4 regions of the Streptomyces sp. A5-4 genome follow, and region 1 is predicted to be linked to each of the others. Evidence: riboswitches for the same ligand, from Rfam matches in the RefSeq annotation. Region 1 holds a riboswitch; each other region holds the start of a gene.

What was found. A riboswitch is a leader RNA that binds a small molecule or an ion and turns the genes downstream of it on or off. The one in region 1 is predicted to bind cyclic di-AMP.
Region 2: another riboswitch for cyclic di-AMP. It lies ahead of ACLLJJ_RS38160 (M23 family metallopeptidase); the one in region 1 lies ahead of ACLLJJ_RS32010 (M23 family metallopeptidase).
Region 3: another riboswitch for cyclic di-AMP. It lies ahead of ACLLJJ_RS16430 (M23 family metallopeptidase); the one in region 1 lies ahead of ACLLJJ_RS32010 (M23 family metallopeptidase).
Region 4: another riboswitch for cyclic di-AMP. It lies ahead of ACLLJJ_RS13990 (transglycosylase family protein); the one in region 1 lies ahead of ACLLJJ_RS32010 (M23 family metallopeptidase).

What each region holds. Positions count from the first base shown of each region.
Region 1 covers NZ_CP178591.1:6,835,913-6,839,369, forward strand. The annotation lists gene ACLLJJ_RS32005 (M16 family metallopeptidase) at 1-1,179, shown strand, start outside; cyclic di-AMP (ydaO/yuaA leader) riboswitch at 1,402-1,563, shown strand; gene ACLLJJ_RS32010 (M23 family metallopeptidase) at 1,576-2,394, shown strand; gene ACLLJJ_RS32015 (GntR family transcriptional regulator) at 2,646-3,329, shown strand.
Region 2 covers NZ_CP178591.1:8,164,946-8,168,402, reverse strand. The annotation lists gene ACLLJJ_RS38165 (SGNH/GDSL hydrolase family protein) at 1-164, opposite strand, end outside; gene ACLLJJ_RS38160 (M23 family metallopeptidase) at 385-1,329, opposite strand; cyclic di-AMP (ydaO/yuaA leader) riboswitch at 1,333-1,509, opposite strand; gene ACLLJJ_RS38155 (hypothetical protein) at 1,974-2,156, opposite strand; gene ACLLJJ_RS38150 (tyrosine-protein phosphatase) at 2,347-3,159, shown strand; gene ACLLJJ_RS38145 (DUF6126 family protein) at 3,226-3,408, opposite strand; gene ACLLJJ_RS38140 (helix-turn-helix domain-containing protein) at 3,410-3,457, opposite strand, start outside.
Region 3 covers NZ_CP178591.1:3,592,516-3,595,972, reverse strand. The annotation lists tRNA gene ACLLJJ_RS16440 (tRNA-Met) at 1-13, shown strand, start outside; gene ACLLJJ_RS16435 (PP2C family protein-serine/threonine phosphatase) at 260-1,501, shown strand; cyclic di-AMP (ydaO/yuaA leader) riboswitch at 1,761-1,896, shown strand; gene ACLLJJ_RS16430 (M23 family metallopeptidase) at 1,908-2,975, shown strand; gene ACLLJJ_RS16425 (aldo/keto reductase) at 3,049-3,457, shown strand, end outside.
Region 4 covers NZ_CP178591.1:3,043,412-3,046,868, forward strand. The annotation lists gene eno (phosphopyruvate hydratase) at 1-892, opposite strand, end outside; gene ACLLJJ_RS13990 (transglycosylase family protein) at 1,133-1,834, opposite strand; cyclic di-AMP (ydaO/yuaA leader) riboswitch at 1,838-2,009, opposite strand; gene ACLLJJ_RS13995 (transglycosylase family protein) at 2,265-3,206, opposite strand; gene ACLLJJ_RS14000 (cytochrome P450 family protein) at 3,319-3,457, opposite strand, start outside.

The DNA.
Region 1 (3,457 bases):
GCCTTCTCCGAGGGCACCGACAAGCACTCCGCGGAGGAGTTCGCCGCCGAGCTGGAGCGCTGCGGCGCCACACTCGACGCGTACGCGGACCACCCCGGCCTCCGGGTCTCCCTGGAGGTCCCGGTCTCCCGGCTGCCCAAGGCGCTGGGCCTGCTCGCCGACGCGCTGCGCGCACCGGCCTTCGCGGACACCGAGATCGAGCGCCTCGTGGCCAACAGGCTCGACGAGATCCCGCACGAGGCGGCCAACCCCTCGCGGCGCGCGGCCAAGCAGCTCTCCAAGGAGCTCTTCCCGGCCACTTCGCGCATGTCGCGCCCCCGCCAGGGCACCGAGGAGACGGTCAAGCGCATCGACGCTGCCGGCGTCAAGGGCTTCTACGACGCGCACGTGCGCCCGGCCACGGCCACCGCCGTGGTCGTCGGCGACCTCGAAGGCGTCGACCTGGACGCCGTGCTGGCCGAGACCCTCGGGGTCTGGACGGGCAACACCGCACCGGCCCGCCCGGTGCCGCCGATCACCGCCGACGACACGGGTCGCGTCGTCATCGTGGACCGGCCCGGCGCCGTACAGACGCAGCTGCTCATCGGCCGGATCGGCGCCGACCGGCACGACCGTGTCTGGTCGGCCCAGGTGCTCGGTACGTACTGCCTGGGCGGCACCCTCACCTCGCGTCTCGACCGGGTCCTGCGCGAGGAGAAGGGCTACACCTACGGGGTGCGCGCCTTCGGCCAGGTGCTGCGCTCCGCCGCTCCGTCCTCGGAGGGCGGGGCCACCGGTGCGGCGATGCTCGCCATCAGCGGCTCGGTGGACACCGAGTCCACCGGACCCGCGCTCGACGACCTCTGGAAGGTGCTGCGCACCCTCGCCGCCGACGGCCTCACGGACGCCGAGCGCGATGTCGCCGTACAGAACCTGGTGGGTGTCGCGCCGCTCAAGTACGAGACGGCCGCCGCGGTCGCCGGCACGCTGGCCGACCAGGTCGAGCAGCAGCTGCCCGACGACTTCCAGGCCCAGCTGTACGCGCGACTCGCCGAGACGGGCACGGTGGAGGCGACCGCGGCCGTCGTCAGCGCCTTCCCCGGCGACCGGCTGGTCACGGTGCTCGTGGGGGACGCCTCGCAGATCGAGGAGCCCGTCAGGGCCCTCGGCATCGGCGACGTGACCGTGGTCACGGGCTGAGCCGGTACGACCGCACTCGCATAGGGGTGCATAGCGGGATGTAGGAGGACCTCGGTGGCCGACAAGCCGCCGGGGTCCTTCCTGTATGTCCGTTTTGTTGCGGTGGTTGCCTGTCTGGTGTGTGGGGTGCGTTACAAAACGCTGTGTCTGTTTGGTGATTGAAAGATGTGCCGCTTAGCGTCGGTCCGGCTGTTCGTCAGCATGAGCCGCAGCCGCGGCACCGGACAGTCATCGCCGAGTCCCCGTCAGGCGCGAGCCTGGGGAGCCGGGGACCCATTCAGTCCCTGGGGTGAATCGGACGCCTCCGTATGCCGGAGGGGTCCGTAGGAGACCTTCCTGCTCCGAACCCGTCAGCTAACCCGGTAGGCGAGAAGGAAGGAAAGGACCAGCCCCTCCATGGCGTTCAGCCGCACCACCGGGAAGCACCGGCGTCCCAGCCGCATGACGCGCAGAAGCGCGAACATCGCAGGCGTCGCCGCCCTCGCGACGACCGGCGTCATCGGAACGCTGGCCTCCCCGGCGCTCGCCGCCGAGGACAGGGGCGCAGGTCCGGCCCACTCCGTCGAGGACACCGGCCTCACCCAGGCCATCGTCATCAACGACTCCCTGGCCGACCAGATAGGCGCCCAGGCCCAGGCCCAGCGCGAGGCCGCCGAGAAGGCGGAGCGCAAGGCCGAAGCCGAGCGCAGGGCAGCGGCCGAGCGCAAGGCCGAAGCCGAGCGCAAGGCCGAGGCGAAGGCCAAGAAGGAGCGCGCCGAGCGCGAGGCCAAGGAGCGCGCCGCGCGTGCGGCCGAGCGCAAGCGCCTCACCTCGTACACGCTCCCGGTCGCCGGCTCCGCCGTGACCACCGGCTACAAGTCCGGCGGCTCGCTCTGGTCCTCCGGCAGCCACTCCGGCGTCGACTTCCGTGCCGCGTCCGGCACTTCCGTCGTGGCCGTCGGCGCGGGCACCGTCGTCGAGGCCGGCTGGGGCGGCGCGTACGGCAACAACATCGTCATCAGGATGAACGACGGCACGTTCACGCAGTACGGCCACCTCTCGTCCATCACCGCCTCCGTCGGCCAGGCCGTCACGCCCGGCCAGCAGATAGGTATCTCGGGCTCGACCGGCAACTCGACCGGCCCGCACCTGCACTTCGAGGCCCGTACGAGCGCCGAGTACGGCTCGGACATGGACCCCGTCGCGTACCTGCGCGGACACGGCGTCAACGCCTGACGCGTCCGGAACGGCGCGGGCCCTGTTGGCCCGCCGCAGCCCCTGGCATTCCCGAAGGCCCCGGCTTCCCGCCGGGGCCTTCGGCGTACCCCGGTGCGTGTGCGGCCGACTCCGCCCGTCCGCCCGCGGCGATGGCCAAAAGGTATCCATGAATTCCGGCCGCCCATCGGAATTTCCCGGTTGCTGCAATAGGGTCGCAGAACAGCAGCGGATCGACCGCGTTTCGCGGGGATTGAGGCGGAGGTTCGGTCATGCGCATTCCTGCGCATTCGGTATGCACGGCAATTCGTGACGACATCGTGTCCGGTGTCTTCGAGCGGGGCGCCCGGCTCACCGAGGAGCTGCTGGCGCGCCGTTACGGCGTCTCGCGCGTCCCGGTGCGCGAGGCCCTGCGCACCCTGGAGTCCGAAGGGTTCGTCACCACGCGCCGGCATGCGGGCGCCTGCGTCGCGGAGCCCACCGAGCAGGAGGCCGCCGACCTCCTGGAGGTCCGGACGCTGCTGGAGCCGCTGGGCGCCGCACGGGCCGCCAGGCGGCGCACCGACGCGCACCTCAAGGTGCTGCGTGGCCTGGTCAGACTCGGTCAGGAGCGGGCCCGCCGGGGGCAGGGCGAGGATCTGCGCTCACTCGGCGGGTGGTTCCACGAGACCCTCGCCCAGGCCTCCGGCAGCCCCGGCCTGACGGCCCTGCTCACCCAGCTCAGGCACAAGGTCGCCTGGATGTACGCCGTCGAGCAGCACGCCCGTCCTGTCGAGTCCTGGGCGGAGCACGGCGCGATCGTGGACGCGGTGGCGCGCGGCGACGCGGAGCGGGCCAGGGCGCTGACGGCGCTGCACGCCGAACGCGCGATCCCGGCGCACCGGCTGCGGCACCCCGCACCGGAACGGGTGAGGACTTCGCAACATGCCGTAAACACCGTGGGCGGCCGTAATTAACACGCGCGCCGTATACAAAGAAGGAGAATGGGCGCGGCCTTTTCGCGCTGCCTGAATTCAGCCCGCCGAATTGAGCGCCGCATAGACTTGCGGGACGACTTGCGGGCCGGTTCCCGTATCGACTCGTG
Region 2 (3,457 bases), 1.3 Mb from region 1:
GTGTGCTCGGGGACACGATCGTCGAGGAGTACGGCCAGCCGGTCCGCCCAGCCGATGTACGCACCGCCGGGTCCGGGGTCACCGACCCCCTCCGTGAAGCTGTCCCCAATCGCCGCGTACGACCCTATGGTCCCTGTCCTGAATGATCTCGCATCGTCTCCCACGTCGGCCCATGCTCCACTGGATCAAGTGACCTACGCCACCGTAGGGAGGGGGTTGACGCCGGTGAGAAAGGACACCGGTCAAGTTTGGGTCAACCCCGGAATATGCCTGGGCCGGCCTGGACGGACCTGGTTCAACGCGTACGCCCCCTTCCGCGGCCGGTGTGCGGCGCGGAAGGGGGCATACGAAGGCGATGCCCGTGGCCCGGAGAGAGGGCGTGTGTCAGACGGAGACGCCGTGACCGCGCAGGTAACCCAGCGGGTCTATGTCGGAGCCGTAGCTCGGGCCGGTCCTGATCTCGAAGTGCAGGTGCGGGCCCGTGGAGTTGCCGGTACTGCCGGAGAGACCGATCTGCGTGCCGCCGGTGACGCTCTGGCCGGACGAGACGGACAGCGAGGACAGGTGGGCGTACTGCGAGTAGCGGCCGTCGTTGTGCTGGATGACGACCTCGTTGCCGTACGAGCCGCTCCAGCCCGCGGAGACGACGGTGCCGGCGCCGACGGCCTTGACCGAGGTGCCGCTGGACGCGGAGAAGTCGACGCCCGTGTGGTAGCCGCTGGACCAGCTGCCGCCGGAGGCGCGGTAGGAGGTGGTGATGCCCGCGGAGACCGGGGCGGTGAAGCCGGAGGACGACGCCGTCGATGCGGAGCCGGCCGACTCGGACTTCTCCGATCCGCTCGCGGAGGAGGAGGACTGCGAGGAGGACGACTTCGGCTGCGCGGCGGGTGCGGCGGCCTTGGCCGACGACTGCGACGCGGACGACGGGGCGGAGCCGGCCGCCTTCGCGCCGATGCTGAGCTTCATGCCCGGCATGATCAGCCCGGGGTTGTCGCCGACGGTCGACCGGTTGTCCTCGTACAGCTTCTGCCAGCCGCCGCGCACGTTCTGCTGGTCGGCGATCTTCGACAGGTAGTCGCCGGAGACCACGGCGTACGTCTTGCTGCCGGCCTTCTTCGGCTGCTGCTTCTGCTGCGAGACGGCTGCGGCGGACGCGGCCTTCTCGGGGGCCACGGCGGGCGCGGCGGCCGGTGCGGCGTTCTCCGCGGCGTTCGCGCCGGTGGCGGCGATGAACGGAAGTGCGAGTGCGGCTCCGCCCGTTCCCGCGGCGACGAATCCACGGGTGATCGAGTTGGACCTCGGGCGGCGGTGCTTACCCTTTGCGGGCATGGCGAATTTCCTCTCCGGCGCCTACGAGGTGAGCTGTCGGGTTCGGGCTGGAGATGCCCGGCCGCGCAACCGCGCGACTTAACCCCGAGCCGGTCCGGAGTTCCGGATGACGGCGTACTACCTGGGTCCCCCGCTCCTGCCACACGTGAGTGTCGTGGGGTTTCCGGGCGGTGGCAGGATTCGGCGATCCACCCGGATTGACGGTGACCGTAAGCCGCCGAGGCGTCCTCGAACAAGCCGATCAGGACAATCGGCCATGGCTGATCATCGCTCTGCGGCAATCCCGTGGGGATTTGTCGTCACACTCCGTGGATTACCGATCTTCACGCCCCGCCCACGACCTGGTATTCGCTTCACGACTTCGCCACGCACCGTCACGAATATGATCCTGCTCACCAGCAAGCACACCATCCCCCTTGCCCACAAGGGGTGTTACCCACAAATAGCCCGATTCGCCCCAAGTGCTACTCGCCGCCCGAAGTCGGTGATCCTGACCTCCGCGCAGTCGACGACCAGGGCCCGCGCCGGACACCCGGAGCACCACCAGCTTGTACGCCGGCCCCACGCCAGGTCCGGCGAGGTGTCCGGATCATCGGCGCGCGGACCGGCGAAGGTGGTCACACCCGCCTCGGCCGGCTCGCCGCTCAGCCACTCCCCTGGTACGCGCCGCGCGTCCGAACAGTGGGGCCCCTCGGGTGCAGCCGGTAGCCGGCCAGGAACTCCCCGGTGAGGGCGACCGGGACACCGCGGTGGTCGGCCTTCCGCCCGGTGTACCGCGAGGCCCTCCAGTTGGCGCGCGGGGCGGTGGCGATGGTGGGGTCGGGCACGCGCCCCCCCTGGCCCCAATCGGCACACGGGGGCGTGGAGTTCATGGCCAGGTACGGGCAGCTCCCGCTCGGCCCGGGGCGACGGCCGCGCGTGCACGGCCGAGACAATTGCCTCAGGTACTCATGTCGTATCGTCGAACGGTGCCCAGATCGGCGAGCAACGCCGACGGCAGACACTTCAGGAGTCACCGTGACACAGCAGCTGCCGCAGGTCCCGTCGACAGAGCCCGACCTTGCCGGAGTGCGCAACTTCCGCGATGTGGGCGGCCTGCCGACCGTGGACGGCCGGCAGGTGCGGCACGGCGTGCTCTTCCGCAGCGGGCACCTGGCACACGCCACCGTCGCCGACGCGGTCTTTCTCGACTCCCTCGGCCTGCACACGATCTTCGACTTCCGCAATGAGGCGGACCAGAAGCTGGAGGGTCCGGACGTCGAGCTGGCGGGTGTACGCAATGTGAACCTGCCGCTGACCGACCCGGCCGACGGCGCGGTGTTCTGGAAGATGGTCCGCGACGGAAACCTCGACGAGCTGCGCGAGATTCTCGCGGACGGCAAGGCGGCGGGGCGGATGTCCGACACCTACCGCGAGATCATCAAGGAGCGCACCGGCGAGCACAGCCAGGTGCTGCACGCCTTGGCCGAGGACAGCGTCCCGGCGCTGATGCACTGCGCGGCGGGCAAGGATCGCGCGGGGCTCTCGATAGCGGTGTCGCTGCTGGCGGTCGGCGTCGAGCGCGAGGCCATCGTGGCCGACTACCTCAAGTCGAACGACCCGTCGCGCCGCTACAAGGTCAGCCGCAGCGACAACTCCCCCGTCGGCATGTCCCCCGAGGTCATGGAACTGCTCAGCCCGCTCTTCGAGGCCCGCGCCGAGTACCTCGACGCCGCCTTCGAGACCATCGAGGAGGTCTGGGGCGGCGCCGAGCGCTACCTCACGGAAGGCCTGCGGGTCACCCCCGAGACGCGCGAGCGGCTGCGGCTGCGGCTCCTCGACGATGCCTGAGCGACATCGCGGCCCGGGCCTGCTCCCGCACCCCGGGCCGGCCCCTCGCCCCGGCGCGCGGCGCGGTCAGCGCGCGTCGCCCAGCGTGAAGAGCAGATAGACGAAGGCCGCGAAGAGATGGCCGGCCACGACGTACACGAAGAGCCGGATCATCAGCCCCCTGGGGAACTTGTCCTCGACGATGCCGCGTCGGGCGGGCCTCACGTCCGCCTCTTCGCCGGCCTTTTCGCCGATCGTCTCGTCCGGCATGTCAGGTCTCCTGGGGTAGGCAGAGCCCGGCGGCGGCGCTCTGCAGCAG
Region 3 (3,457 bases), 3.2 Mb from region 1:
CCTGCCCCCGCTACTGAAGTAGTGGATGAAGGCCCGGACTCAATGAGTCCGGGCCTTTGTCGTGCCCCGGTACGCCCCCACTGCCAGTCCGTCCCCCAATTGGCCGACCTCGGTTAGCCGTCCGGCGCGGCTGCGGCCAGCCTGGGTGGGGCGCGGTACCGTCCGCAACCGGGCGCGGACTGGCAGGAGACCACAGGTGGGGAAGCAAGGCACAGCGGGTGGGGCGGGTGCCCGTACGACCCGGCGGTTCGTCCGGGCTATGCCCGCACTGCTGATCGTCGGCGGTTTGTTCTTCGACCTCATGACCCCGTCGAACTTCACGGCGTCGCCCCTCTTCGCCGCCGCCCCGCTGATCGCCGCCCCGCTCTTCTCCCTCAGCAACACCGTGCTGACCGGGATCGCCTCGACCCTGGCCATCGCCGGGCTGCACGTTCGTACGCAGACCGCGACACAGGTCGAGGCCGCCACCGAGCTGGTCACCGTGGTCACCGTGGCCGCCCTCGCGGTGGTCATCAACCGTGTCGTGCGGCGCAGCGACCGCGAGCTGGCCTCCGCCCGGGAGATCGCCGAGGCGGCCCAGCGTGCCGTGCTGCCCACGCCCGCCGACCGGATCGCCGGGCTGTACGTCGCGGCGCGCTACGAGGCGGCGCAGGCGGACGCCTTCATCGGCGGCGACCTCTTCGCCGTGCAGGAAACGCCGTACGGCGTGCGCCTGGTGGTGGGGGACGTCCGGGGCAAGGGGATGGACGCCGTGGAGGCCGTCGCGGTGGTCATCGGAGCCTTTCGCGAGGCCGCCGAGCAGGAGTCCTCGCTGGAGGGCGTCGCGCAGCGGCTGGAGCGGGCGCTGGCGCGCGAAGGGACCCGGCGCGACGGCCTCGACGCGTTCGAGGGCTTCACCACCGCCGTGCTCGCCGAGATCTCTCGGGACCGTGGAGTCCTACGGCTGGTCAACCGCGGCCACCCCGAGCCGTTGCTGCTGTACGCCGACGGGGCGTTGGACGTCATCGAGCCGGTCGAGCCCGCGCTGCCGCTGGGGATGGCCGAGCTGGGGGCCTGGCCGGACCGGGCGCAGGAGCACCCCTACCCGGCGGGGGCCACGCTGCTCCTCTACACGGACGGCCTGTCCGAGGCCCGCGACGCGGCGGGCGTCTTCTACGACCCGCAGGCGCGGCTGCGCGGCCGGATCTTTCCCGGGCCCGAGGAGCTGCTGGGCGCGCTCATCGACGACGTACGGCTGCACACCGGTGGCGGGTCCACGGACGACATGGCGCTGCTGGCGGTCGGGCGGCCCTCCGAGGGGCAGCAGGACCGGCGCAGGACCGTGGAGATCGTCAGGCGGGCCGAGCGGCAGAGACCGGCGGCAGCGGGCGGGCCGGGGCGCGGGGCAGGGGCAGGAGGCGCGGCAGCGGGCGCGCCCGACGGCGGGCCACCCCGTGCGGCGCCCGGCAGTGGGTTCGGCGATGAATCCGGCGATGGATCCGGGACGCGCTCCGGTCCCTGAGGACGCTGGAAAGGTCGCGTTCCGCCTTGCTGCGACGCTCCGTAGTCGTAGCGCACCGCTGCGCGTAACAATTGACGAACCGTCAAGAAATCGATGTTTGCTGAGTGTCGATCAACTCGACCCGTTGTGACCGATTGTGTCCCGCTAAGTCTGTGGCGAAGACGTTAACGATCACCAGGAACAGCTTGGAACCGGACCGGGTCTCTATTAACGTTCGATAACGCAGCGCGGTTGTCCCAGTCGTCGCAAGAGGCGACACCGTGTGCATGCGCCGAATTCCGCAAGGGAACCGGGGAACCATGTTCCTTGGGGTGAATCGGGCCGAACCTGGCCCGTAGGAGACCTTCCTGCTCCGAACCCGTCAGCTAACCCGGTAGGCGAGAAGGAAGGAAAGGAGCACGCCTCCGTGGCGTCCAACACCCCTGCCCCCGTGGCCCCCCTGCCCCCCTACGGGGTGCCGAACGACCCCGCCGACCTCATTCGCGGGGAGGGTACTTGGGAAGAGTGGAATCCCACCGAGGACTCCATTCGTCCCGTGCGCGGCAAGCACCGCGTGGCCAAGCAGCGCGGTGGCATCGCCCGCAGCTCCACGGTTCTGGGTGTCGGAGTCATCGCCGCCGTCGGCGCGGGCGGCATCGCCACCGCGCAGGACAAGCCGGCCGTCTCGATCTCCCTTCCGGACGCCATCACCGACTCGCTGCCCGACGCCAAGTCCCTTCCCGGCGTAGGCGCCCTGTTCTCCGGCGACGCGAAAGACTCCGGCGTCACCACGGGCGAAGCGGTCGTCGCCGCCACCCCGCTCACCACCGCCGGTATCAGCACCGCCGACGCGCAGCAGGGCACCACCGACGCCGGCGAGTTGCTCCGCGCCCGCATACTCCAGCAGGCCGACCAGCAGCAGGCCGCCGCGGACGCCGACGTCGCGCAGGCCGCCGAGTCGGCCGCCGCCGAGCAGGCCGCGGCGGATGCGAAGTCCCAGCAGGACGAGGCGAAGGCCGACGCCGCCGAGAAGGAGCGCAAGGCGGAGGAAGCGGCCAAGGCCAAGGCCGAGGCGAAGCGGCTCGCGAAGCTGGCCGCCAGCTACTCCCTGCCGACCTCCTCGTACACGCTCACCTCCACCTACGGCCAGTCCGGCTCGATGTGGTCCTCCGGTCAGCACACCGGGCTCGACTTCGCTGCCCCGACGGGCACGCCGGTCAAGGCCGTGCACGGCGGGACCATCAAGTCGGCGGGCTGGTCGGGCTCCTACGGCTACCGCATCGTCCTCGAACTCGATGACGGTACGGAGATCTGGTACTGCCACCTCTCCTCGATGAGCGTCACCTCGGGCGACGTCGGCACGGGCGACACCATCGGCAACGTCGGCGCCACCGGCAATGTGACGGGCCCGCACCTGCACCTCGAAGTGCACACACCCGGCGGCGACGGCGTCGACCCCGCGTCCTGGCTGCGCGGCAAGGGCCTCAACGTCTGAGACCTCGGGCCGGCTGCGGGAGTCCCGGAGCCGGCCGGGGAATGCATGTGCCCGCCATGCGGTTGATCAACCCATGACTTCTCTCCGCAAGCTGGGCAGCTCCGAGCTCGCCGTCTTCCCGCTCGCCCTCGGTGGCAACGTCTTCGGCTGGACCGCCGACGAGGCGCAGTCCTTCGCCGTCCTCGACGCGTACGTCGCCGGGGGCGGCAACTTCGTCGACAGCGCCGACTCCTATTCGGCCTGGGCCCCGGGCAACGAGGGCGGCGAGTCCGAGCGCGTCCTCGGCCGCTGGCTCGCCTCGCGAGGCAACCGCTCCGAGGTCGTCGTCGCCACCAAGGTCGGCGCCCACCCCTCGTACAAGGGGCTGGCCGGTACGAACATCAAGGCCGCCGCCGACGAGTCGCTGCGTCGGCTCGGCACCGACCACATCGACCTCTACTACACGCACTTCGACGACGAGACCGTGCCCGTCGAGGAGATCA
Region 4 (3,457 bases), 3.8 Mb from region 1:
TGAGGACCTTCCAGCCCGCCCAGTCGTCCTCGTACAGCGGGTCCTCGATGGAGACGAGCGGGTACGAGGCGACGAGCTCCTCGTAGTACTCGGTCATCTCGGCGGCCGAGCGGGACTTGCCCTCGAACTCGTACGCGCCGTCCTTGTAGAACTCGGACGCGGCGACGTCGAGCGCGAGCGCGATCTGCTCGCCCGGGATGTAACCGGCCTGCGCGATGGCCTCAAGGATGAGGTCGAGCGCGGCGCGGTTGGAGTCCAGGTTCGGGGCGAAGCCGCCCTCGTCGCCGAGGCCGGTGGACAGGCCCTTGGTCTTCAGGACGGACTTGAGGGTGTGGTAGACCTCCGTGCCCCAGCGCAGCGCCTCGGAGAAGGACTCCGCGCCGATCGGCGCGATCATGAATTCCTGAATGTCCACGTTGGAGTCGGCGTGCGACCCACCGTTGAGGATGTTCATCATCGGGACGGGCAGCAGGTGCGCGTTGGGTCCGCCGAGGTAGCGGAAGAGCGGCAGGTCGGACGCCTCGGAAGCGGCGTGCGCGACGGCGAGCGAGACGCCGAGGATGGCGTTCGCGCCGAGCGAGCCCTTGTTCTCAGTGGCATCCAGGTCGCACATGGCCTGGTCGATCAGGCGCTGCTCGGTGGCGTCGTAGCCGACGAGCTCCGGGCCGATCTGCTCGATGACGGCGAGGACTGCCTTCTCGACGCCCTTGCCGAGGTAGCGGTTCGGGTCACCGTCGCGAAGTTCGACGGCCTCGAACGCGCCGGTGGAAGCACCGGAGGGAACGGCAGCACGACCGGTGCTGCCGTCGTCGAGGCCGACCTCGACCTCGACCGTGGGGTTGCCTCGGGAGTCCAGGATTTCCCGGGCTACGACGACGTCGATGGACGGCACGAGAGCATCTCCTTATGGGGTGTGACGCTAGGGGTGCAGGGTCACTTTGGCCTTGCGCCAAGAGCCTAACCGGCTCGGGGGCATCAACCGGCCGATCGCCCGTTCCCTGGGACAAGAACACGCACTTGCCGGGGCAAATAATGACGAAACCCCGGCCCGGCGCGTACGGGGGAGAACGCGCCGGGCCGGGGTGGTTCTGTGGGGCGAGCCCCTCAGCCGCTCAGCTGCTCAGATTCGAGCTCACTTGAGGTGCAGCTGCTGGCCCGGGTAGATGACATCGGCGTCGGTGACGATGTCCTTGTTCAGCTCGAAGACCTTGTCCCAGCCGCCCTTGACCTTCTCGGCCTTGGCGATCTTGCCGAGGGTGTCGCCGGCCTTGACCTTGTACTCGCCGTCGCCCTTCTTGATGGGGGCGGCGGCCTTGGCCTCGGCCTGCGGGGCGGAGCGGACCTCGCTGCGCGAGGCGGGCTGCTCGGCGGCGCGCGGCTCGGCCTGCTTCTGCTCCTGCTGCGGCTCGGCCTGCTTCTGCGTGTCGGAGCCCGAGGCGTCGACACCCGGGTCCACACCGTCGTTGGTGAGGCCACCGGCGCCGGCGCATGCCCAGGCACCCGGGCCCTGGAGGTCGAGGAGACGCTCGGCAGCAGCGATCTGCTGGCTCTTGGAGGCCTGGGCGGCGCTCGGGGCGTACTGCGTACCGCCCGCTGCGGCCCAGCTGGACGGCGAGAACTGCAGGCCGCCCGAGTAGCCGTTGCCGGTGTCGATGGACCAGTTGCCGCCGGACTCGCACTGGGCGACGGCGTCCCACGTCTCGACGGAGGCCGCCGAGGCGGAGGACGCGCCCATCAGCGGGGCGGCGATGACAGCGCCGCTGATGCCGGCGAGCGCGGCGACACGGGTGGCCTTGGACGGGCGACGGTGCTTGGCCTTGCTGGAAAACAGCATGTGACATCTCCTCACCGACGCCTACGAGGTGAGCTGTCGGGTTCGGGCCAAGTGAGTTGCCCGGCTGCACGTACGGATGCGCAGCTTTACCCCTAGCCGGTTCCGGTTCGTCTCTCGACGGCCGGGCCCGGCGCTTACCTGGGTCCCCCGCTCCTGCCTACGGCGCTTTACGCGTCGGTTCCCCCCGACCGACGGCAGGATTCGGCGTGACGGTCGACGGGGCCCGCGGTGGCGAGCGGTCCGACCGTAAACACACGACTCCCTGATGTCCAAAGGCGAACATCAGGGAGATATCCCCCTTACTTGCTTCCGCGGCGAGGGCATCCGTGCAGGTCAGAGGCGACACGAGGAGGGCTTGTCGGCGGGACACGCCAGTTGAGACAAAGAGACCCTTGTCTCACTGGCGCCAAACCGGACATTCGACCGCGAACTACCCCTGCTTCGCGGTCAGATCAAGGCTCTGGCCGGGGCGGATGAGGTCCGCGTCGGAGCCGACGACACCCTCGTTCGCCTCGTAGATCGCCGACCAGCCGCCCGAGACGTCGTGCGTGTCGGCGATGGTCCAGAGGCTGTCACCGGCGACGACGACGTACTCGCCGTCCGTGGCGACGGCGTCGTCCGCGTCACGTGCCGATCCGTCACCTCGTGAGGCATGACGCCCCGATTCACGCGACTCATCCGCATGTCCGGTGGCGGCTTCGGCGCTCTCGCCGGGCTCCTCGGCCTTCCCGCCGCGGTGCTTGCCCTGCGGCGTGCCCTCTTCGGTGGTGGGCGCCGCGGACTTCTCCGCGGGCTTCCGGGGGGCCTGGGAGGGCGTCGCGGACGCGGGGGGCGCGGTCGGGTCGGCGGAGTCGGTCGACTTCGCGGAGTCGCCCGTCTTCGGCTTCGCCGGGTCCCCCGTCGTTCCCTTCACGTCCTCGGCCCCGTCGGCCTCGGCCGGGTCCGGGGTGTCCGACGGCTTCGGCGCGGTGGCGCCGTCGGCCGGCTCGGCGTTGTCGCCCGCCGCCAGGCCCGAGATCACCGAGCAGCTCGGCCAGGCCTGCGGGCCCTGGTCGGCGAGCACCTTGTCCGCGATCTGGATCTGCTGCGAGCGGCTGGCGAGGTCGGCGCGCGGCGCGTACGCCGTACCGCCGAAGCTCTTCCAGGTGTCCTGCGAGAACTGGAGCCCGCCGTAGTACCCGTTACCGAGGTCGGCGCTCCACATGCCGCCGCTCTCGCATTCGGCGACCCGGTCCCAGGTCGCTGCTTCGGCCGCGCCCGCGCTGGTGGCACCGAGCAGTGGGATGGCGATGGCCGAGCCGGCGACTCCCGCCGCTACGACGAGGGCCGGAGCCTGACGCGGGCGGCGATGCCGGCCGTTCGCGGAGAGCATGCGGTTGCCTTTCGAGTGACGGCTGAGATGACGGTGAAGGTAGCCGTACTCGAACGTTTGTTACAAGTCGATGCAGCAGAGATCACGTGAAGGTCTCAACATTGACGTCCCGTCACTCCTGTTTCATCCCGAACTCGACCGGAAGCGTGCGCAGTCCGCGCATGATGAGTCCCCCGCGCCAGCGCAAATCGTCATGCTCCACCGCAAGCCGCAAGTCCGGAAGGCGCCGGAGCAGCGTCGCGAGCGCCGTC